3 regions of the Micromonospora sp. NPDC049201 genome follow, and region 2 is predicted to be linked to each of the others. Evidence: riboswitches for the same ligand, from Rfam matches in the RefSeq annotation. Region 2 holds a riboswitch; each other region holds the start of a gene.

Region 1 (7,874 bases), on a different contig from region 2:
GGCGCGAGGCCCAGCGCCGCCAGCCGCCGGTCCGCCACGTGTTGCAGGTACTGCCGCATGTCGGCCGGCGACATCCCGGAGACGCCCTGGTCGAGCAGATCCTCGGCGAACTGCGCCTCGCACTCCACCGCCTCGGCGAGCATGTCCCGGACCTGCCGTTCCAACTCGGCGTCGAACAGCTCCGGCTCCTCGGCGCGGACGGTCTCCACCACGTCGAACGCGAACGCCATGTGCATCGACTCGTCCCGGAACACCCAGTTGGTGCCGGAGGCCAACCCGTTGAGCAGCCCCCGGGACCGCAGGAAGTAGACGTAGGCGAACGCGCCGTAGAAGAACAGCCCCTCGATGCACGCGGCGAAGCAGATGAGGTTGAGCAGGAACGCCCGCCGGTCGGAGCGGGTGCGCAGCTCCCGCAGCTCGTGGATCGAGTCGATCCAGCGGAAGCAGAACTCCGCCTTGCGGGCGATCGACGGGATGTTCTCCACCGCCGCGAACGCGGCGAACCGCTCCCGTTCGTCAGGCACGTACGTGTCCAGCAGGTTCAGGTAGAACTGGACGTGCACCGCCTCCTCGAAGAGCTGGCGGGACAGGTAGAGCCGCCCCTCCGGCGAGTTGACGTGCTGGTAGAGGTTGAGCACCAGGTTGTTGGCGACGATGGTGTCGCCGGTGGCGAAGAACGCGACCAGCCGGGACACCAGGTGCCGCTCGGCCGGCGAGAGCCGCTCCAGGTCGGCCAGGTCGGCGTGCAGGTCCACCTCCTCGACGGTCCAGGTGTTGCGGATGGCGTCGCGGAACCGGTCGAAGAAGTGCGGGTAGCGCATCGGCCGCAGGGTCAGGTCCATGCCCGGGTCGAGCAGCATCGGGCGGGTCTCGGGCATCGTGGTCACTGGCAGGCCTCGCAGCTCTCGGGGTTCTCCAGGGAGCAGGCGAGCGCCTCGTCGTCGCGGGCGGGCACCGGGGTGAGCACCGGCGCCACGGTGGCCTGCTGGATCCGGGTCGCCGGACGCGACCGCAGGTAGTAGGTGGTCTTCAAACCGGACCGCCAGGCGTACCGGTACATCGAGGAGAGCTTGCCGATGGTCGGCGCGCCCATGAACAGGTTCAGCGACTGCGACTGGTCGACGTAGGGCGCCCGCGCGGCGGCCAGGTCGATCAGCGCCCGCTGCGGCAGCTCCCACGCGGTCCGGAACAGCTCCCGCACCTCGGCGGGCAGCTCGGTGACGCCCTGCACCGAGCCCTCGGCCCGCTTGATCCGGTCGCGGACCTGCGCCGTCCACAGCCCACGCGCCTTCAGCTCCCGCACCAGGTACGTGTTGACCTGGAGGAACTCGCCGGACATGGTCTCCCGCTTGAACAGGTTCGACACCTGCGGCTCGACGCACTCGTAGCAGCCGGCGATCGAGGCGATGGTGGCCGTCGGCGCGATGGCCACCAGCAGCGAGTTGCGCAGCCCGTACGCGGCGATCCGGGCCCGCACCGCCGCCCACCTGTCGACCTGGGTCGGCGTCGCGCCCCACAGGTCCGGATGCAGGTCGCCCTTCGCGGCCCGGGTCCGTGGGTACGCCGGATGCGGCCCGAACCGTTCGGCCAGCCCGGCGGAGGTCTCCAGCGCGGTCAGCAGGATCTCCTCCTGCACCCGGGTGGACAGCTCCCGCGCCGCCGGTGAGTCGAACGGCAGGCGCAGCGTGAACAACGCGTCCTGGAGGCCCATCAGCCCGAGCCCGACCGGCCGCCAGCGCGGATTCGACGCCGCCGCCTGCGCGGCCGGGTAGTAGTTGATGTCGATCACCCGGTCCAGGAACACCACCGCGGTGCGCACGGTGGCCCGCAGCTTCTCCCAGTCGACCCCGTCGGCGGTGACGTGCGCGCCGAGGTTCACCGAACCGAGGTTGCACACCGCGGTCTCGGCGTCGTCGTTGACCTCCAGGATCTCGGTGCACAGGTTGGACAGGTGGATGACGTTGCCCGGCTCGCCGGTCTGGTTGGACAGCCGGTTCGCGGCGTCCTTGAACGTCATCCACCCGTTGCCGGTCTGCGCGAGCGTGCGCATCATCCGCCCGTACAGGTCACGGGCCCGGACCGTACGGACCGCCTTCTTCTCGGCCGCCCGGTACGCGGCGTCGAACGCCTCGCCGTACAGGTCGGGCAGTTCCGGCGCGTCGGACGGGTCGATCAGCGACCAGTCCTCGTCCGCCTCGACCCGGCGCATGAACTCGTCCGGGATCCAGTTGGCCAGGTTGAGGTTGTGGGTCCGCCGGGACTCCTCGCCGGTGTTGTCCCGCAGCTCCAGGAACTCCTCCACGTCCGGGTGCCACGGCTCCAGGTAGACGCAGGCCGCGCCCTTGCGCCGGCCGCCCTGGTTCACCGCCGCCACCCCGGCGTCGAGCGTCTTGAGGAACGGCACGATGCCGTTCGACCGCCCGTTCGTGCCCCGGATCAGCGCGCCCCGGCCGCGCACCCGGGACCAGGAGATGCCGATGCCGCCGGAGAACTTCGACAGCTTAGCGACCTGGTGGTAGCGCTCGTAGATGGAGTCCAACTCGTCGCGGGGCGAGTCCACCAGGAAGCACGACGACATCTGGGTGTGCCGGGTGCCCGAGTTGAACAGCGTGGGGGAGCTGGGCAGGTAGGCCAGGCTGGACATCAGCCGGTAGAGACCGACCGCCTCGGCCGGGGTGTGCGACAGCCCGCAGGCCACCCGCAGCAGCCAGTACTGCGGCGTCTCCACCACCAGCCGCGACTCCGGGTGCCGCAACAGGTAACGGTCCGCCACCGTACGCAGTCCGAAGTACTCGAACCGCAGGTCACCGGCCGGGTCCACGGCGTCGTCCAGCTCGTCGGCGTGGCGGGCCACGAACGCGGCGGTGTCGTCACCGACCAGCCCCAGCCCGTGCGCGTACCCGATCGACTCGCTGAAGCGCGTCACCTGCTGCCCACGGACCTCCTCGTCCACGTACGCGGCCAGCAGCCGGGCCGCCAACCGGGAGTACTGCGGCTCCTCGCCGATCAGCTCCGCCGCGGTCTGGATCGACAACCGGTCCAGCTCCGCGGTGCTCGCCCCGTCGTAGAGCCCGCTGATGGTCCGGGTGGCGACCCGCAGCGGATCGACCTCGTCCAGGTCGGCGCCCCAGCGCTCGACCGCCCGGACGATCCGGTTGACGTCGACCGGCTCGGTGTCGCCGTCCCGCTTGCGGACCCGCATCGCCAGCCGGCGCTGCTCCGGCCCGGTGGCACCGGACCGCCTACTCTCCCGCACGACCGTCATGACCTCTCCCTCGCTGTCACCGATGGTCTCGGCCGGCGGGAGAACGCCAACGGGCACGGCACGCAGGACCGGCCCGGCTGCTGGCGTCGGTCGTCCCGCGCGACCGTCGACCGCCGCGCGCGGCGGCGCACGGCGCGCTGGCAGGTCTTCGGACTCGCGGGCGTGACACGAGGTCGCCTACTGGCCGTCGCTTCCCAGGCCGGTGGCCCAGTGCTGATGACGGCGGTCGTTCCCACTCACCGCTGCGGGGCAGTCCCGGACTTCCACCGGGTTCCCTCTTGCCTCGGCCGCGCCTTCCAGACGCCGCCGAACCAGCTGCGGGGACACCATATATGGCGGTTATGCCCGGTAGGCAACACCAGATGTCGCGTCGGGCGTGTCGCCTGCATCTCACCTCTGGGGGTGAAGGCGGGGCCCCTTGTTAACGCCTCCGGTAGAGGAGGGGGCCCCGCCTAACACAGCCGCCCACCGATCGGCTCAGGCCACGAAGGACACCTCGGGGAAGGAGCGGCTCGGGCCGCGCAGCAGGTGACCCCGGTGCCGCAGGTGCAGGTCGAAGAAGGCCAACGGGTACGCCTGTTGGATGCGTACCGCGCGGGCGGGGTCGAGGGTGCCGATCCAGCCGGTCAGCTCCGCGTCGCTCATCCCGATCACCCGGGCCAGTTGCGGCACCAGCCACTGGTTGTCGCCGTACGACTGGTGGAGCGCGCCGGCGGCCTGGACGTTGAGCCGCCAGCCGTGCAGGTGCGACCAGAACTCGGCGACGGCGGGCTCCGCGACGCGGGTGTACTCCGCCGTCATCAGCATGAACGGCCGGTCCAGGCCGGTGGGCCGCGGCTGGGACAGCATCGGGCCGTCTAGGCTCAGCCCGGCGCGTACCCGCTGGTCGGTGCCCATGGTGAGCGCGGTCGCGGTGCCCCCCTTCGACCAGCCGAACATGCCGATCCGGTGCGGGTCCAGCGCCGTGCACAGCCCGGTCGGGAGCGGCCGACGGTCGACGTCCGGGTTGCCGCCGGCGGCGAGGACGGCGATCTGGTCCAGCACGAACCGCACGTCGCGGGTGTAGGTCCAGGGCGTCGCGTCGTAGTCGTCCTCCCGGACGGTCACCCGGCCGTCCGGGAACTCGCTGGGCCCGTCGTACGTGTGGTCCACCGTGACCACCGCGTATCCGTGGCTGGCGAGTTCCTGGACCACGATGGTGGTGTCCGATCGGTGGCTGCCCGCGCCGTGCGAGTAGACCACCACCGGCAGTCGACGGGCGGCGCGTCGCACCGGCGCGCCCTCGTGACCGGCGGTCAGCGGCGCCAGCACCGCGTCGGGGTCGAACCCGGTGGACCCCAGCAGCGCACGTAGCGACGCGGCGGTCATCCACTCGGCGCGGGGGTGCCGCCACACGTCCCGGGCCGGATACCAGACGTTGACCATCAGCTCCCGATACCGTCCCGGCCCGGCGAGGGGCTCCGGTTGCGACCGGTCGACCAGGTGCAGCGCAACGGTGCCGACCGGGTGGGGTCCGGTGGGTGTGGGCAGGGTGAGCCGGGTCGGGCCCGGTTGGGCCGTGGCCGCCGGCGCGCGGCCGGCGACGCCGACCGACGCGCCGGCTCCCACCGCCAACGCTGCCCGGACCAGGGTGCGGCGGGTCATGCCGTGTTCGGGGACGGATGTCTCGGTCATCGGTGATCCTCCTCGGCAGCTTTATTCACTCAGTATATATACCGGGTGTATAGATGCAAGCGCATGCCCTGGTCGACGGCCGGGTGCCGCGCCTACCAGGTGACCGGCAGCCCGATCGGGCCGAGGATGGCGTGCCCCGGCTTCCACGGCACCTCGTCCGGCGGCACCGCGAGGCGCAGGCCGGGCAGTTCCCGCAGCAGCAGGGCGAGCGCGGTGCGGACCTCCAGCGCGCCCAGGTGGGCCCCGATGCAGTAGTGCGCGCCGTGCCCGAAGGACAGGTGCGGCGTGGGCGCGCGGTCGAAGTCCATCCGTTCCGGGTCCGGGAACACCGCCGGGTCGCGGTTGGCGGCGTCGTGCGAGGGGACCACGATGTCGCCCGCCGCCAGTCGGGCGCCGCTGGGCAGCGTCACGTCCGCCATCACCCGCCGCGGCATCTCGTCGCCGTTCGCGGTGGAGTGCAGCCGCTCCAACTCGGCGACCGCCGCGTCCAGCCGCTCGGGGTGCGCGACGAGATACGCCCAGCCGGTGCCGGCCGGCCCGTACGGCTCGGTCTGGAGCACGTGGACGAACGTGGCGATCGAGCTGGCCGTGGTCTCCCAGCCACCCACCACGAGAGAGATCGGCAGCTTGATCTGGACGTCCACCGGCTGGTCGGCGGCGGCGGTCGCGATCCGGCCGAGCAGGTCGTCGCCGGGTCGGCCGCGTCGCTGCTCGAGCTGCTCCCACAGGTAGCCGCCCATCTCCTCGGCGGACCGGGCCGCCTCCTCGCGGCTCAGGTCGCCGGCGCCGAGGAACATGTCGCCCCACCGGCGGAACCGCATCCGGTCGTGGGCCGGCAGGCCGAGCAGGTCGCAGATCACGTCCAGCGCGAACGGGACGGCGAAGTCGCGGACCAGGTCCGCCGGAGCGCCCCGGCCCACCATCGCGGTGAGCCGCTCCTGCGCCGCGGTCCGGACCGCGTCGCGCAGCCCGTCGACGGCCGGCCGGGTGAACGCGTCCTTCACGGTGCCGCGCACCCGGGCGTGCTCGGCCCCGTCCATGCCGAGCATGGTGCCGGACACGTCGACCTCGTCGGCGTACGCGGCGGCGGCCCGGGAGAAGACGTCCTGCCGGCGCAGCACCTCGCGCACGTCGGCGTACCGGCAGATCAGCAGCGCCGGAACCGGTTCGCCGCCGACCCGGCGGACGATGGGCACCACCGGAGAGCCGGCGGCGAACCGGGCGTAGTCGGGGTGCTTGCGCGGGCCGGGCGGCCGGTTGACGCCGTCGGCGTCCTGGTAGAAGGGGTGGGGCAGGCGGGCGTCGATGTCCGTCATCCGTCCACAGTGCCAGTTCGGCCCCGGCGGCGGGGGCCCGCCGTCGGGGCCGGATGACGCCTAGCCGGCCGACCGGCTCGACGCGCGGGCGCGGCCGTACCCGGCGAGGGCGTGGAAGGCGGCCTTGGGTGTCCACGAGCCGTCCGGCAGCACGCGCACGATGCCCCGGGCCGCCAGGTCGAAGTCGTGCTCCGGGTCCCCGGTGGTGGGCAGGTGCCGGTTCGCGAACGTGTAGACGAACGCCGCCTCCACCCCGCCCGCCTCGTAGTCGCGCAGCAGGTCGACGAGGTAGCGGGCCTGGCCCTCCTCGTCGCGCTCCAGCGTCGCGGTGAGCTTCGCCGCCCGGCCGTGCTCGTCGTAGGTCACCGGTTCCGTCGCGCCCGCGACGTCGGCGGCGCCCCGGTACGTGCAGCAGCCGAACTCCGTGGCGGCGTACGGCTTGCCCTGGCCCACCGCCGCCGCGAGGCTCTGCGGAAACGCCGCCGCGTTCGTGGCGTCGCGATAGCCGGCGTCGCTCGCGATGATGTCGAACGGCGTCCAGTCGACGCCTTCGAGCGGGATCGAGGCGTATCCGACCGGGCCGCCGAACCGCTCGCGCACCGCCGGAACCGCGTCGGCGAAGAAGTCGCGCACGGCGGCCCGCGCGGCCGGGACCGCCTCCCGCATCCGCATCGGATCGGTGAACAGCGCCAGTCGCTCGGTCAGGTCGCGGCCGGGCAGGAAGCCCTCGGTGAACATGGAGATCTCGGAGCCGGTGAGGTAGACGACGGTGGCGCCCTCGCGTCGCAGCCGTTCGGCCCGTTCGGCGCCGTCGAGCAGGAACGCCATGAGCCCGGCGCGGTCCAGGCCGTTGGTGAACGGGCAGTACCACACCTCCAGTCCCGTCTCGGCCGCCAGGCGCGCGGTCAGCTCCAGTCGGTCCTGGACGCCGCCGGTGATCCGCACCGCGTCGCAGTGCAGCTCGTCCCGGATGACCCGCAGGTCGCGCCGTACGGTCTCCGGGTCGAAGGGTTCGTGGGTGGTGGACCCGGCGCTGACGAAGCCGGTGTCGTAGTTCATGCCGAAGACGCGCATCTCGCGTTCCTCCCCGTTCGTAAGGTACGCCGCGTACCCTACAGGGTACGTCGAGTACCCTGCAAGCCATGGGTACGAGGCGCCGGGGCGAGGAACTGGAGCGGGCGATCCTGCACGCCGCCGCGGCGGAACTGCGCGAATCCGGATACTCGGGGATGACGATGGACCGGGTCGCCGCCCGTGCCGGCACCAACAAGAACGCCATCTACCGCCGGTGGCCGCACCGGGCGGCGCTGGGCATCGCGGCGTACCGCCACCTGTCCGACGCCGCCATGCCGAGCCCGGACACCGGGACGTTGCGCGGCGACGCGCTGGAGATGCTCCGGCGGGCCAACGAGACGTGGTCCTCGCCGCACGGGACGATCCTGCGCGGCCTGCTCGCCGCCGCGGCCGACGACCCGGAGCTGCTCACCCTGATGCGGGAGCGGTCCGGGGCGGACACCATGGACCGCGCGTGGCTCGGGATGCTGGAACGGGCCGCGGCCCGGGGCGAGGCGCCGGCGGCGGCCGCCCGGCCCCGGGTGGCGACGGCGCCGATGATGCTG
Region 2 (7,874 bases):
GTGTCGCGGAGCCGGTCCAGGGTGGCCGGCTCCGGTTCGGCCCACAGTCCCCGGTCGGCGGCCTCCAGCAGCCGCTCGGTGATGCCGCGCAACGCCCACGGATTGGACCGCTCCAGGAAGTCACGGGTGGTGTCGTCGAAGACGTAGGCGGCGGCCAGGTGCTCGTACATCCAGTCGTCGACCACCCCGGCGGTGGCGTCGTAGCCGAACAGGTAGTCCACGGTGGCGGCCAGCTCGAACGCGCCCTTGTAGCCGTGCCGGCGCATCGCGGCGATCCACTTCGGGTTGACCACCCGGGCCCGGAACACCCGCCGGGTCTCCTCGCCCAGCGTCCGGGTGCGCACGTCGTGCGGCATCGCCGAGTCACCCACGTACGCCTCCGGCGACGCGCCGGTCAGGTGGCGGACCATCGCCACCATCCCGCCGTGGTACTGGAAGTAGTCGTCGGAGTCGACGATGTCGTGCTCGCGGGTGTCCTGGTTCTTCACGGCCACCGCGATCCGGGCGAACGAGCGTTCCATGTCGGCGCGCGCCTCCCGCCCGTCGAGACCGCGGCCGTAGGCGTAGCCACCCCAGACCGCGTACACCTCGGCGAGGTCGGCGTCACTGCGCCAGGTTCGGGCGTCGATCAGCGGCAGCAGTCCCGCGCCGTACGCGCCCGGTTTGGAGCCGAAGATCCGGGCGGTGGCCCGCCGCTCGTCGCCGTGCTCGGCGAGGTCGGCGGCGACGTGCGCGCGGACGAAGTTCTCCGCGTCCGGCTCGTCCAGCGCGGCCACCCGCCGGACGGCGTCGTCGAGCAGCGCCACCACGTGCGGGAACGCGTCGCGGAAGAACCCGGAGATGCGGACCGTGACGTCGACGCGGGGCCGGCCCAGTTCCGCGGTCGGCACCACCTCGACACCGGTGACCCGCCGCGACCGGTCGTCCCACACGGGTCGGCAGCCGAGCAGGGCCAGCACCTCGGCGATGTCGTCGCCCTGGGTCCGCATGGCGCTGGTGCCCCAGACGGACAACCCGACCGACCGGGGGTACGCGCCGGTGTCGGCGAGGTGCCGGGCGAGCAGCGAGTCGGCCAGCGCCGTGCCGATGTCCCAGGCGTTGCGGCTGGGAATGGCCTTGGGATCGACGGAGTAGAAGTTGCGCCCGGTGGGCAGCACGTTGACCAGCCCCCGGGTGGGCGAGCCGGACGGGCCGGGCGGCACGAACCGGCCGTCCAGGGCGCCGAGGGTGTTGGTCAGCTCGTCGGTGGTCCGCGCCAGGCGGGGCACCACCTCGGTGGCGGCGAAGCGGAGCACCGCGGCAGCGTCCGGGACCGCCCGGCCGGTCACCTCCGCGACCACCGCCTCGACCGCGTCGGCGTCCCAGCCGAGGGTCTCCATGCCGACCACCAGCCGGCGCGCCAGCGCCTCGATCAGGTCGACGGCGTCGGCGGCGGTGACCGACGGCCCGTCCACGACCTCGGTCAGCGCGGCCGGCAGGGCCACCCGCCGCCCCGGCGACGCGAGCAGCGCCTGCTCGTCGAGACCGTACGCGCCGGCGAGGGCCTGCCGCAGGCCGGGCAGGGCACGGGCGCCGCCCCAGACCTGCGGGGCGCGTAGCACCGCGAGGACCAGGTTGACCCGCGGTTCGCCGGTGGGGGCGGCGGCGAGGACGTGCAGCCCGTCGCGGATCTGCACGTCCTTGACCTCACAGAGGTAGCCGTCGAGGTGCAGCACGAAGTCGTCGAAGTCGTCGGCGTCGGGCATCGCCTCGGCGTGCAGGTCGTGGTGCAGTTCGGCGGCGCAGACCAGGTCCCAGATCTGCGCCCGCACGGTCGGCGCCTTGGCCGGGTCGAGGGCCTGCACGGTGGCGTACTCGTCGAGCAGTTGCTCCAGTCTGGCCAGGTCCCCGTAGGTCTCGGCGCGGGCCATCGGCGGCACCAGGTGGTCGACCACGACGGCGTGGGCACGCCGTTTGGCCTGGGTGCCCTCACCGGGATCGTTGACGATGAACGGATAGACCAACGGCAGGTCGCCCAGCACCGCGTCGGGGGCGCAGTCGGCCGCCAGGCCGAGGCCCTTGCCGGGCAGCCACTCCAGGGTGCCGTGCTTGCCCAGGTGCACCACGGCGTCCGCGCCGAACCCACCGTCGGCGACCGGCGCGGCGAGCCAGCGGTACGCGGCCAGGTAGTGGTGGCTCGGCGGCAGGTCCGGGTCGTGGTAGATGGCGATCGGGTTCTCCCCGAAGCCGCGCGGCGGCTGGATCAGCAGCACCACGTTGCCGAAGCGCAGGCCGGCCAGGACGATGTCCCCGCCCTCGGTGTACAGCTCGCCGGGCGGCTCACCCCAGTGCTCCCGCATCCGCTCGCGCAGCGCGGCGGGCAGCTCGTCGAACCACCGCCGGTACGTGCGCCCCGGTATCCGGGCCTCGGCGGCGCGCTGCTGCTCCGGGGTGAGCCACTCCACGTCGTGGCCGCCCGCGGCGATCAACGCGTGGATCAGGGCGTCGCCGTCGTCGGGTGGCGGGGCGTCACCCAGGTGGTAGCCGGCGTCGACCATCGCCGCGAACAGCCGGACGGCGGAGGCCGGGGTGTCCAGACCGACCGCGTTGCCGACCCGGGAATGCTTGGTCGGGTACGAGCTGAGCACCACCGCGACGCGCTTGTCGGCGGCGGGCACGTGCCGCAGCCGGGCGTGGCGGACCGCGATGCCGGCCACCCGGGCGGCCCGGTCGGGGTCGGCGGCATAGACCGAGAGCCCGTCGGCGTCGATCCGCTTGAACGAGAACGGCACGGTGATGATCCGGCCGTCGAACTCGGGGATGGCCACCTGCATGGCGGCGTCCAGCGGGGACAGTCCGGCGTCGCTGCCCGCCCACTGCTCACGGGTGCTGGTGAGGCAGAGGGCCTGGATCACCGGCACGTCCAGCGCCGCGAGGGCGCCGACGTCCCAGGCGTCCTCGTCGCCGCCGCCGGAGGCGTCCGCGGCCACCGCTCCGCCGGCGGCGAGCACGGTGACCAGCAGCGCGTCGCACCGGCCGAAGAGGCCGAGCGGACCGGCGCCGGCGGTCAACCCCCGCAGCGAGCCGCAGAAGATCGGCAGCGGGTTCCCGCCGGCGGCCCGTACCGCAGCGGCGAGCACGTCGACGAAGCCGGTGTTGCCGGCCAGCGCGTGCGCCCGGTAGAAGACGATCCCCACGGTGGGCCGACCGGGGAGGATCTCCGGATCGCCGTGCACGCCGTAGGCCGGGGTGGGCGCGGGCGGGGCGAAGCCCTCGCCGGTGAGCAGCACCCGGTCGGACAGGAACCGGGCCAGCCGACCCAGGTTCGCCGGACCGCCCTCGACCAGGTACGCGAGCGCCTGGGTGACCACACCGGACGGCACGGTGGAGACCGCCATCAGCTCCGCGTCGGGCAGCGCCTCACCGCCGAGCACCACCGTGGGGACGCCGCTGGCCAGCACGGCGGCCAGCCCGTCCGGCCACGTCTGCCGGCCGCCGAGCAGGCGTACGACGGCGAGGTCGACGCCGTCGACGAGCGCGGGCACCGCGTCGGCGTCGACCCGCGCGGGGTTGGCGAGCCGGTAGTCGGCGTCGCTGGCGCGGGCGGCCAGCAGGTCGGTGTCGGCGGTGGACAGCAACAGGATGCGCACGAGGGGCTCCGGAGAGTGACGCCCGAGGTCGCACTGAGGCGACCGGGGCGAAGCGGGATGGGGAGCGACGTCAGCGGGTGCGGCGACCCGCGGCGCGGCTCACCGGGGCGCGGGTCGGTGAGCGGTCAATGCCGGGGGTATGCGGCCCAGCCGGGAGCGCGAACCGTCCCGGGTGCGCCGACACGGCCGCCGGCATGGCAGGCGACGGGTGCGGCGGAGCGTCCGCCGTGCGGGTCATGACGATGTTCGTCGATCAATGAGACGCCGAGCGTCATCGGGTCCTCCTCGGGTGTCCACGCCCTGGGGTACGTCCGACGGCCGAAGTATCCTGGCTTCCGGATCGACGCTCACCCCCGGTCTTCCAGCCGCACGCACACGGCCGTGACTCGCGAGGGGGGATCACTCCCCGGTGACAGTGGCGGGACCGCGCCGGAATCGCACCGGCTTCCTTCACTGCCGTCAGGCCGCGAATGCTGCCACACCTCACGACCTGCGGTCAACGCCACTCCACCACGGGCAACCGGTGCCCGGACCATCGAGACAGGCCGATCAGTCCCTTAGCCGCCCCGCCGGGGTCACGACCCTCCGGGCCGGCGCTCCGCCGGTGCCCGGGCCGCCTCGATCGCACAGCCCCGAACAGGCCGCCGACCGAGAGCGATCAGGTAGCGCGAGTAGGGGCGATCCGGCACCGCTCCTGCCATTCACGCCGTGGCGGACACGGGGTTCCAGCGGTCGTGGTGGATCGCCGCGGGCAGGGGGCGGCGGTGGCGCCAGCCGTGTCGTTCGAGATCGGGCACCGCTTCGAGGTGGGTGACGGGCCCGATGGCAGAGCCAGGCGACGGGGTCGGATGCCGGTCGGAATGGCGAGCAACCGCCCCTCGGCCCCGCCCCGAAAGCCGTCTACGTCGATCGGGAGCCTGCCGGTCGGTCACGGCCTCGGCCCGTAGCCGGTTCTGCGGGTGGCCGCGCCGTGCACCGACACTAGCCCAGCGGGCCACCCCGAGGAAGCATCGCCGAGCGATTGGTGCGCATCGCGCATGCGTCGCCCATTCCTGATCGGAACGCCGCACGTTTCCGAACACCTGCCTGCACCGGCGTGCAACCATCCGGGAAACATCATCGAGAGCGGTTGCCCAATAATTTTCCTGTTGCAATGCTCATCGACATGACCCGATCACCGCTCCTTTCGGTCCACCTATGACCTTGACGAGAAGCATTGCCTCGCCCCGGCACCGCCACGCCCTTGCGGCGCCAATCGCGGTCGTCTTTCTCCTGGTGAACTGTGTCACCGCCAGCGTGTTCTGGACCCGCGAAGGCGCAGACGGGCACATATTCACCGCGAGAGACGTTCCCGCATCGCCGATCGCCTTGGTGCTGGGCACCAGGGTGGAGCCGGACCACACACCGTCACTATTCCTTGCGGCGCGCCTGGAGATCGCCTATCGGCTGTTCACCGCCGGCAAGGTAGGGACAATCCTCGTTTCCGGCGACCACGCGAGCCCAAACTACAACGAACCCGGCGCGATGCAACGATGGCTGCTCGACCGACGTGTGCCAGCCAAGCGGATCTTGTTGGATCATGCCGGCTTGGACACGTACGACTCGTGCGCGCGGGCCAAGCGTCTATTCGGGGTGGACGAGGCCATCGTGGTGACCCAGTCCTTTCATCTGCCGCGCGCCGTGACCCTGTGCCGGAGTCTCGGCATCAAGGCCAATGGCGTCGGCGACGAGACAGCCAGGAAGTACGGCGACACCTGGTGGTGGAGTTCCGTTCGGGAGTACGGCGCCTGCGTCAAGGCAGCGCTCGACGTCCTGGCCGCCCGCGATCCCGCCGACCTCAGCCGCCGCACCACCGGTCAGGCGACCGGGGCGTGAGCCGTAGCCGACCGGGCGAGATGCCGGCACCGGGGATCACCCGTTGAGCGCTCCGGGAAGCTTGGCTGCCTCTGAAGCCGACCCAGTATCGGCGAGGCCGAGCCGGCGTACGGCGACAACGTCGGTGCCGTCGACGACCACCTCGGCCGGCAGTGGCCGCCCCAGAAAGGCAACCAGGCTGGCGCTGAGGCCGTACGCCCCCACATTGGGGATCGCCAGCACGTCGCCGACGCGGGCGTCACCGACGCGCGCCGCGCGGCTCAACACATCCAACGGGGTGCACAACGGGCCGACGAGAGCGGCCGAGGAAGCCGCCGCGTCCACCCCGTCCGGCTGGGCGGAGGGCGGCAGCAGTCGGCCGATGCCAGACATGCCGCCCAACGCGTTCACACCCGCGTCACAGATGATGTAGGCGCGTCCGCCGGATTCCTTGACGTCCATGACGGTCGTCAGCAGCGTTCCCGCTTCCGCGACCAGATACCGGCCCGTCTCGACGGCCACCCTCGGCCGCCCCGACCGCCACCCGGGCAGCCGCTCGTCCAGGACCTCGGCCAACGCGGAGCCCAGGCCGGAGTAGGACGGTCGGACGTCCGGTTTGGCGAAGGGGGCGCCGAACCCACCGCCGATGTCGACGACGTCGGGCACGAATCCGGTGAGTTCCGCCGCAGCGGCGACGGTGGCGACGTTCTCGGCCAACTCCGTCAGCAAATCCCCCGGGTCGGGCAGATTGGTCGCCGAGAAGACGTGGAAGCCGACCGGCCTGGTCCCGCCCGTCGCGCGCAGCAGCTCACTCCCCCGGCTCAGTTCGGCCATCGGGACGCCGAACTGGGACGGTCTCCCGGTCATCCGCAGACCGGCGCGAGCGCTGGCCGTGGCCGCGTTGAGTCGGACCAGGTAGGCCGCGGTCGCCGCCACCCGGTCGCATGCGGTCCGGAGTCGGTCCAGGTCGTGCTGGGACTCCACCGAGAACGTCCGGACTCCCGCCTCAAGCGCGGCCGTCATCTCCGTCGTCGTCTTGGCCGGTCCGGTGTAGAGGCACCGCTGCGGGGCGGCACCGGCCGCGGCGACCGCCGCCATCTCGCCGACCGAGCTGACCTCGGCTCCGAAACCGTCCGCCACCGCGGCGGCGACCAGAGACGGATGCGGATTGGCCTTGAGCGAATAATAGACGTGCAGCGCGTCGGGCAGTTCAGCCCGCAACGATCCGACCGCGCTCCGGACCTTGTCGAGTCGGTACACGTACAGCGGGCTGCCGTATTCCCGAAGGAGATCGGCCGTGAGCCCGACCGGCAGCACGTCGGGCGGGAACGCCGGTTTCGCAGTCACAGTTCGGCGACCACCGCATCCATCGCCTCGGGCTCGGGTATCGCCGCTTCCCCCGCAGCAGCCCGCGCGGAGATGAAATCGCACAGCTCGCCGACCGTGTCCGCGGCCGGCACGAATCCGGAGGACTCCAGGTCCATCCGGAACAGTTCCTCGAGCGCGAACGCCAACTCCATCAGCCGCAGGGAGTTGAAGCCGAGATCATCAATCAACCTGTGTGCGCGTCGCACGGCGGGCGCCGGCTCGGGCGCGAACAGGGTGACCATCCGCAGCACCATGGGCTCCACTTCGGCCAGATCCACGCGGGACCCCGGGTCACGCGATTCAGCCACTGCATCCTCTTTTCGTCGCCGCCACGAACCTCGGCTCCTGAGCAGAGTCGCCAAGGGCATCGCCGAAACGTACGTCACCCGGAAAGGAACGGCAAGGGTTGGCCTTTCCGATACGCATGCGCATTGACGGATCTCGGTACCGCTGATACAGCTTTAGCGGACGGGGTTGCACTGGTGCAAGGCGACGAGGAGTTGATGTGTCACTGCTCGGGTGGCTTGATCGGCCCTCCCCGGACCGCGGGGTCCGCATCGCGCAGAGCGACGGGTCCTGGCAGTTCTCGTCCTACGCGGACCTGGCCGAAGAGGCCCGCCGGGCCGCAGGCCGGTTGCGTAGCGCCGGCATCGCTCCCGGCGACACCGTCGTCATTGTCCGGTCGGCGTCCGCCGACTTCGTCTCAGACTTCTTCGGGGCGCTCCTCGCCGGTGCGACGCCCGCTCCGGTCGCGCCGCCGTCGGCCTTCCAGAACCAGGCCCGGTACGCGGAGCACCTGGCCGGCGCGGTCCGGCTGGCCCGTGCGCCCATCGTGACCACGAGGGCGGAGGCGGAGGCGGCGGTGGCGGCGGCCGTCGCCGGCACCGGCAGCCGGGTGACCGCGCACGAGCCGCCCGGTACCGCATCGCTCGCCGGCCCGTCGACCGTGCCGGCGACAGCCGTGCTCCAGTTCAGTTCGGGATCGACCGGCCCGCCCCGCGGCGTGCGGATCCCGCTCCACGC
Region 3 (7,874 bases), on a different contig from region 2:
CGCGCCGTCGATGGCCGAGCGCCGCTCCGAGCCGCAGCAGGTCTGGGCCTGACCCGGCGATGAGCACCGGCAGGTCTGGGCCTGACCCGGCGACGAGCACCGGGGAGCAGCAGCGCGGTTTTCCTCGGCGGGACGCCGAGGGACGCATCCTGACGCTCGGTGACCTGCTCGGCGTGACGCTCGCCGGGCTGGTCATCGGCGTGCTGGCGTTGCTGCTCTTCGAGTGGGCGTTCGCCGCACTCGGCGCCGGCGGGTTCGGGGGGACCAACGGCTGGCTGGCGGTGATCCTGCCGCTCTGGCTGTTCTGGGACGACTTCCGGGCCTGGGAGTTCGGTGCCGCCCGGGTGCTGGCGGCGCTGGTCGGGCTCGGGGTCGGCGTGCTGGCCGGGTTGCTGGCGGCCGGGCTGGCCGCAGGGCTGCCGGCGCTGTTCACCGGCGCGCTGGCCGCGGCGGTTTTCACCGTGGTCTACGCGGTGATCTGGTTTCATGGCGTGCACTGGCTGGCCCGGCGGACGGGCTGAGGCGGCGGAGAGAGTGGGAATGCGGGCATGAGCGCGGCGGTCAAGTACACGCTGGGCCGGATCGGGCTGTTCGTCGCGGTGCTGGCGGCCCTCTGGTTCGTCGAGATGAACATGTTCCTGCGGCTGATGCTGGCGTTGGTCTTCTCCGCCACGCTGTCGTTCTTCCTGCTGAAGGGGTGGCGGGACGAGATGGCCGGGGAGATGGCCGACGCGGCGGAGCGCCGCCGCGCCGAGAAGGACCGGCTGCGCTCCGCCCTGGCCGGCGACGACCAGCCCGAGCCCAAGGACTGAGTGGTGAGAAGGGGCCCCTTCTCGACGCCAGGCGTTAACAAGGGGCCCCTCCTTTCAGCTCACCAGTTGGTGGAGTTGGGGACGGTGGGCCAGGGGCGGTTCAGCGGCTTGATCAGGTATGCGATGCCGCCGGAGCCGGAGGCGACGGTGCCGTTGGCCCGGTAGCGCTTGGTGCGCTGCCAGATCTGCTCGAACTGCTCGCGCTTGTAGACGTTGCGCACCGCCTCGTTCGAGGACGACGCCGGGTCGTTGACGATCACGTCGCCGTCGGCGGTGAAGCCGACGATCACGAACAGGTGCCCGGAGGTGCCGTAGTTCGCCCCGTCCAGCTCCTCGGCCAGGAACGACTGCGACGTGACCACCGGGATGCCGGCCTTGATGAACCGTTCCGCCTCGTCCAGCGAGTGCAGCCGGGTGACGCGCGCCTCCAGACCGGGGAAGCCGGCCGCGTACGCGGTGTTGAACGGCCAGTTGCCGGCGCCGTCGTACTCGTGGTCGTAGGTCATCCGGGCGGCGTGGTCGACGGTCGGGTCGGCGTAGGCGGGGTCGACCCAGGCGGTGTCCTCGGCCGAGGGCTTGCGTCCCCAGTACTCGACCACCATCTCGGTGGAGGTGGGGGAGCACCACGCCTCGCCGCCGCCGTCGTACTCCGGGTACTCGCCGATGTGGACGTTCTGCGAGTAGCGGGGCACGGCCAGCTCGGTGCCCCAGGCGATGCCACCCCGGCTCGGCGTGACGGTGAACCGGTCCGGCACGTTCGAGGCCATCGCGCCGACCATCCGGACCTGCGGCGCGGCGGCCTGTCCGGGCGCGCGGTAGAGCGTCAGCCGGAGCTGGTACGAGCGCAGCAGCACCCCGGCCGAGGCGTCGTCGACGGCGAACGTGTCGGTCCAGATGCTCGACCAGGGGTCACCCTGACCGTCCAGCGTGGCCCGCTTGATGTCCTGGTCGCCGGAGGCCCAGCGGCCCATCACGTACCACGGGGTCTGGGCCCCGGTGTTGTAGGTGCCGTGCAGCTCGACCTGGATCCAGGTGCCGGCGGGGGTGCTGGCGTTCCAGGACGCGACAAGCTCGGTGGCGTCGAACCCGATCCGCCGCTCGGGTGAGGTCCAGGTGGCGTACTCCCAGGTGCGGGTGGCGCCGGTGTGTTCGTCGGTGAACTCGGTGGTGCCGGCGGGCCGGGCGATGGTGAGCGCCGGCTGGCGGCCGGGCACGGCGCGGGTGCCCTGGTGCGTGCCGGTACGCCAGTCGGGGTAGCGGGAGAACTCCTGGAAGGTGATCTGTTCGTCGTGGGTGACGCCCGGCCGGGGGCCGTTGGCCTGGGCGGGTGCGGTGGTGCCGAGCAGGGTGAGCGCGGTCAGGCCGGCGAGGGCGACCGCGCGCAGGGGTCTTCCGAACATGGCAGCTCCACGGGGAAACGGCATCGTTGCCGTTCACTGTCGTCCTTGGCGGGAAGTTTCGCCAGATGTTCAGCCATGGAAAATCATTGCCGACGTGAGGATCAGGTCGGGATGGTACGTGACAACGACGGATGTTGATATGACCATGTGACTGCTGGTGGAGTGTGCGGACAACGGGATCTCCCCGTACCCCGAGGAGGTTGTCCATGGCCCTCCGCACGTCCCCGCTGCGCCGCCGGCTCGCGTTCGTCGCCGCCGTCGGCCTGATCCTGGTCACCGCCGCCGCCGGGCCGGCCGCCGCCCGCCCCGACCCGGACCGGGCCGGCGAGTCGGCCGCCGTCGCCTACCGGGTGCTCGGCCCACGCACCGTCGCCGACCGCACCGCGGTCGCCCGCACCGGCGCCGCCATCGACTACTCCGAACACGGCGTGCTGCACGTCACGGCCACCACCACCGAGGCGAAGGCGATCACCCGGCTCGGCTTCCGGCTGGAGAAGGACGTCGCCCCGGCGCCGGCCGGCGGCGCGACCGCGTACGCGTTCCCGCCCGCCGACTCGAACTACCACGACTACGCCGAGTTGACCGCGGTGGTGAACCAGGTGGTCGCCGACCACCCGAGCATCGCCCGCAAGCTCAGCATCGGCACGTCCTACCAGGGCCGGGACCTGATGGCCGTGAAGATCTCCGACAACGTCGGCACCGACGAGGGTGAACCGGAGATCCTGTTCAACGCCCAGCAGCACGCCCGCGAGCACCTGACCGTCGAGATGGCGATCTACCTGCTCAACCTGTTCACCGACAACTACGGCACCGACTCCCGGATCACCAACATCGTGAACTCCCGGGAGATCTGGATCGTGCCCACCGTCAACCCGGACGGCAGCGAGTACGACATCGCCACCGGCTCCTACCGCTCCTGGCGGAAGAACCGGCAGCCCAACAGCGGCTCCACGTACGTCGGCACCGACCTGAACCGCAACTGGAGCTACCAGTGGGGCTGCTGCGGCGGCTCGTCGAGCACGAAGTCGTCGGACACCTACCGCGGCCCGTCCGCCTTCTCCGCCCCGGAGACCGCCGCGTTGCGCAACTTCGTCAACAGCCGGGTCGTCGGCGGGGTGCAGCAGATCAAGGCGAACATCGACTTCCACACCTATTCCCAGCTGGTGCTCTGGCCGTACGGCTACACGTACAGCAACACCGCCACCGGGATGAACGCCGACCAGTACAACACGTTCGCCACCATCGGCCAGCAGATGGCGGCCAGCAACGGCTACACCCCGGAGCAGTCCAGCGACCTCTACATCGCGGACGGCACCAGCATCGACTGGATGTGGGGCACCCACAAGATCTGGGCGTACACGTTCGAGATGTACCCCGGCTCGGCCTCCGGCGGCGGCTTCTACCCGCCCGACGAGGTGATCCCGGCGCAGACCTCGCGCAACCGGGACGCCGTGCTGACGCTCTCCGAGTACGCCGACTGCCCGTACCGGGCGATCGGCAAGCAGAGCCAGTACTGCTGACCTCACCCGGCGGCGGGGACCCCGGCTCCACCCCCACCGGGGTCCCCGCCCACCCCGCCCGTCCGGGTGATCTTCGCTGGTCGTGCGCTACGGTGGCACCGACCGTGCCACAGCGAAGCCGGTGCGAAACCGGCGCTGTCCCGCAACTGTGATGCCCCGTACGGTCGGCGTCGGCCTCCCGCCGGCGCCGACGGACGTGGGACGAGCCAGGTCGCCTGCGGCCCGGTCGCGACACGCGCCTTCGAGGAAGGGCGCCTCGCGGACGGGGCCCTTCCAGCCTGTCGGCGAAGCACCACGCTCCTCGACCGACAGGAGGACCTGTGACCCGACCTACCCCTCGGCTCTTCGCCACCGCGCTCGCGGCCGGCGTGCTGCTGCTCGGCGGCTGCGCCGAGAAGACCTCGACCGACGCCCCCGCCCCCGGCGCGTCCGGCGGCTCGTTCCCCGCCAGCGTGGGCAACCTGACGCTGGAGAAGCGCCCCGAGAAGATCGTCTCGCTCTCGCCGACCTCGACCGAGATGCTCTTCGCCATCGGCGCCGGCAAGCAGGTCACCGCCGTCGACGACCAGTCGAACTACCCGGCGGACGCGCCGAAGACCGACCTCTCCGGCTACCAGCCGAACGCCGAGGCGATCGCCGCGAAGAGCCCCGACCTGGTGGTGATCACCAATGACACCAACAAGATCGCCAGCCAGCTCGTCGCGCTGAAGATCCCGGTCCTGCTCACCCCGGCCGCGACCACGCTCGACGACACGTACCGGCAGCTCACCGACCTGGGCAAGCTCACCGGCCACCCGGCCGAGGCGGACGCCGTGGTGCGGAAGATGAAGGACGACATCACCGCGCTCACCAAGGACCTGCCCAAGCGCGCCGAGAAACTGACCTACTACCACGAGCTGGGTCCGGAGCTGTACACCGCGACCAGCAAGACGTTCATCGGCACCATCTACGCGCTCGCCGGGCTGGAGAACATCGCCGACCCGGCCGACGCCGGCGGCAAGAGCGGCGGCTACCCGCAGCTCTCCCAGGAGGTCATCGTCAAGGCGAACCCCGACTTCGTCTTCCTGGCCGACACCAAGTGCTGCCAGCAGAGCGCCGACACGGTCAAGGCACGCAGCGGGTGGGCCGGCCTCACCGCGGTCAAGAACAACCAGGTCGTGGCGCTTGACGACGACATCGCCTCGCGCTGGGGCCCGCGCGTCGTCGAGCTGCTGAAGGCGATCGTCGACGCCACCGCCAAGGTTCCGGCCTGACCGTGGCCGTACGACCGGCGGACCCCGTGCCGGCCGGGACGCCCGACGCGTCCCGGCCGGCCGGCCGGCTGCCGCACCCCCGCCGGGGCGCGGCACACACCGACGCTCCGGCCCGGCCGGCCGGGCTGCGCACACGCTGGCTGCTCGCCGGCCTGGTGGCGGTGCTCGTCGCGCTGGTGGCCGGCGTCTCGTTCGGCCCGGTCAGCCTGCCGCCCGGCAGCGTCGCGGCGGAACTGCTCAACCTGCTGCCCGGCGTGCACCTGGACAGCGGCCTCACCGAGCAGGAGGTCGCCATCGTCACCGAGCTGCGCCTGCCCCGGGTCGTGCTCGGTCTGCTCGTCGGCGCGCTGCTCGCCCTGGCCGGCGGCTGCTACCAGGGTGTCTTCCGCAACCCGCTGGCCGACCCGTACCTGCTCGGCGTGGCCGCCGGGGCCGGGCTCGCGGTCACCGCGGCGATCGTGCTCGGCGCCGGGGCCGGCGGGGCGCTCACCGGTCTGCCGGTCACCGTCCCGCTCGCCGCGTTCGTCGGCTCGCTCGGCGCGGTGGCGATGACGTACCTGCTCGGCGCCGCCGGTGGCCGGGACCGTTCACCGGCCACGCTGATCCTGGCCGGGGTGGCCGTCTCGGCGTTCCTCGCCGCCGGGCAGACCTACCTGCTGCAAGCGCACTCGGACAGCCTCCAACAGGTGTACTCCTGGCTGCTCGGGCGGCTCTCCACCGCCGGCTGGCACGACGTCCTGCTGGTCCTGCCGTACTTCCTGCTCACCGCCGTGGTGGTGCTGGCGCACCGGCGGGAGCTGGACGTGCTCGCCCTCGGCGACGACGAGGCCACCAGCCTCGGGTTGCACCCGCAGCGGTCCCGCTACCTGCTGATCGCCGCCGCCTCGCTGGGCACCGCCGCCGCGGTCTCCGCCTCCGGCCTGATCGGTTTCGTCGGCATCATCGTGCCGCACACCGTCCGGCTGCTCGCCGGTTCCAGCCACCGGGTGATCCTGCCGCTGTCGATGCTCTTCGGCGGCGCGTTCCTGGCGCTGACCGACGTGGTCGCGCGGACCGCCGCGGCACCCGCCGAGATCCCCATCGGCGTGGTGACCGCGCTGCTCGGCGGCCCGTTCTTCGTCCTGATCCTGCGCACCGCCCGCGGGGTGCGCGCGTGAGCGCGAGGAGTGAGCCGGGTTTGCGAGCCCCGCAGTCGCACGCCGGGGGACCAGCATGACCGCCGCGGTCGAGGTCCGGGACCTGCGGGTCGAGCTGGGCGGCAGTCCGGTCCTGGCCGGCGTCGACCTGACCGTCGCGGTGGGCGAGTGGGTCACCGTCATCGGCCCCAACGGCGCCGGCAAGTCGACGCTGCTGCGCGCCGTCGGCGGCCTGCTGCCCGCGCCGGACGCCGTCTCCCTCTTCGGTACGCCGATCCGCGCGATGCGCCGCCGCGACCGGGCCCGGGTGGTGGCCACCGTGGCGCAGTCACCGGCGGTGCCGGCCGGCATGGCGGTCGTCGACTACGTGCTGCTCGGGCGCACGCCCCACATGCCGCCGCTGGGTCGGGAGTCCGCCGCCGACCTGGCCGCCGTGCGCCAGGTGCTGGCCCGGCTCGACCTGGCCGGGTTCGGCAGCCGCGAGCTGGCCACGCTCTCCGGCGGCGAGCGGCAGCGGGTCTTCCTGGCCCGGGCGCTGGCCCAGGGCGCCACCCTGCTGCTGCTCGACGAGCCGACCAGCGCGTTGGACATCGGGCACCAGCAGGAGGTGCTGGAACTGGTCGACCAGCTCCGCCGCGAGCACGACCTGACCGTGCTCGCCACCATGCACGACCTCTCCATCGCCGGCGAGTACGCCGACCGTCTGGTGCTGCTCGCCGACGGCCGGGTGGCCGCCGCCGGCCCACCCGCCGAGGTGCTCACCGAGGACCTGCTCGCCCGCCACTACCGCGCCCACGTCCGCGTGATCCCCGGCGACCACGGCCCCCTGGTGGTCCCCGTCCGCCCCCGCCCCCACTGACCCGCCCCTCTCCCCCCGCCCCGCCCCCGCCCCCCGCTAATTCACGGAAAGCGTGGCTATTCGCGGCCGAATAGCCACGCTTTCCGTGAAACTGCGCGGGCGCGGCGGGGCGTGGCGTGGGCGCGGCGTGGCGCGGGCGCGGCGTGGCGCGGGCGCGGCGTGGGCGCGGCGTGGCGTGGCGTGGTGCGGGCGTGGTGTGGCGTGGTGCGGGTCAGCGGAGGGTGGAGACGGAGAAGAGGGCGCCGTGGGGGTCGCGGAGGGCGGCGGCGCGACCGGCCGGATTGTCCCGGGGCGGGACGAGGATGGTGCCGCCCAGTTCGGCGGCGCGGGCCGCGGTGGCGTCGGTGTCCTCCACCCCGAAGTAGACCGTCCAGTACGCCGGCAGGTCGGCGGGGAGCGGCTCGGCCGGCGGCAGCATCCCGGCGACGATGCGCGCGCCGCAGCGCCATCCGACGTAGGGGGCCGGCCCGGTCGACCGTTCCTCGGGATGCCAGCCGAAGACCAGCGCGTAGAACTCCCGGGCTCCCTCCGGATCGGGGGTGACCAGCTCGTTCCAGCACATCGCGCCGGGCGCGTTGAACAACTCCGCGCCGCGCATCGCCATCGGCTGCCAGACGCTGAACACCGCGCCGGCCGGGTCGGCGAGCACCGCCATCCGACCCTGCGCGGCGACGTCGAACGGGGCGACGACCACCTGCCCGCCGGCCGCCGCGACCCGGGTGGCGACCAGGTCGGCGTCGTCCGTGGCCACGTACGTCGACCAGACCGGCACCTGGTCCGGGGTGGCCGGCGGGCCGACCCCGGCGACCGCCTTGCCGTCCTTGAGGAAGACGGTGTAGCCGCCGGCGTCCGGCACGGTGGAGATCCGCCCGGTCCAGCCGAACAGTTGCGGGT

What was found. A riboswitch is a leader RNA that binds a small molecule or an ion and turns the genes downstream of it on or off. The one in region 2 is predicted to bind cobalamin.
Region 1: linked by a shared signal. The riboswitch ahead of ACZ6O5_RS01790 (ribonucleoside-diphosphate reductase subunit alpha) and the one ahead of cobN (cobaltochelatase subunit CobN) in region 2 are both predicted to bind cobalamin.
Region 3: linked by a shared signal. The riboswitch ahead of ACZ6O5_RS19880 (ABC transporter substrate-binding protein) and the one ahead of cobN (cobaltochelatase subunit CobN) in region 2 are both predicted to bind cobalamin.

What each region holds. Positions count from the first base shown of each region.
Region 1 is NZ_JBVJHM010000001.1:460,368-468,241, forward strand. Features, by position in the region: gene ACZ6O5_RS01785 (ribonucleotide-diphosphate reductase subunit beta) at 1-878, opposite strand, end outside; gene ACZ6O5_RS01790 (ribonucleoside-diphosphate reductase subunit alpha) at 884-3,265, opposite strand; cobalamin riboswitch at 3,388-3,596, opposite strand; gene ACZ6O5_RS01795 (alpha/beta hydrolase family protein) at 3,743-4,939, opposite strand; gene ACZ6O5_RS01800 (cytochrome P450) at 5,032-6,255, opposite strand; gene ACZ6O5_RS01805 (hypothetical protein) at 6,316-7,329, opposite strand; gene ACZ6O5_RS01810 (TetR/AcrR family transcriptional regulator) at 7,398-7,874, shown strand, end outside.
Region 2 is NZ_JBVJHM010000017.1:88,116-95,989, reverse strand. Features, by position in the region: gene cobN (cobaltochelatase subunit CobN) at 1-3,629, opposite strand, end outside; cobalamin riboswitch at 3,951-4,080, opposite strand; gene ACZ6O5_RS29200 (SanA/YdcF family protein) at 4,827-5,504, shown strand; gene ACZ6O5_RS29195 (type III PLP-dependent enzyme domain-containing protein) at 5,541-6,914, opposite strand; gene ACZ6O5_RS29190 (acyl carrier protein) at 6,827-7,129, opposite strand; gene ACZ6O5_RS29185 (AMP-binding protein) at 7,357-7,874, shown strand, end outside.
Region 3 is NZ_JBVJHM010000008.1:345,300-353,173, forward strand. Features, by position in the region: gene mqnE (aminofutalosine synthase MqnE) at 1-52, shown strand, start outside; gene ACZ6O5_RS19860 (hypothetical protein) at 60-521, shown strand; gene ACZ6O5_RS19865 (DUF4229 domain-containing protein) at 549-812, shown strand; gene ACZ6O5_RS19870 (C39 family peptidase) at 872-2,212, opposite strand; partial or broken gene ACZ6O5_RS19875 (M14 family metallopeptidase) at 2,419-3,729, shown strand; cobalamin riboswitch at 3,800-3,969, shown strand; gene ACZ6O5_RS19880 (ABC transporter substrate-binding protein) at 4,053-4,985, shown strand; gene ACZ6O5_RS19885 (FecCD family ABC transporter permease) at 5,054-6,142, shown strand; gene ACZ6O5_RS19890 (ABC transporter ATP-binding protein) at 6,198-6,980, shown strand; gene ACZ6O5_RS19895 (VOC family protein) at 7,192-7,874, opposite strand, start outside.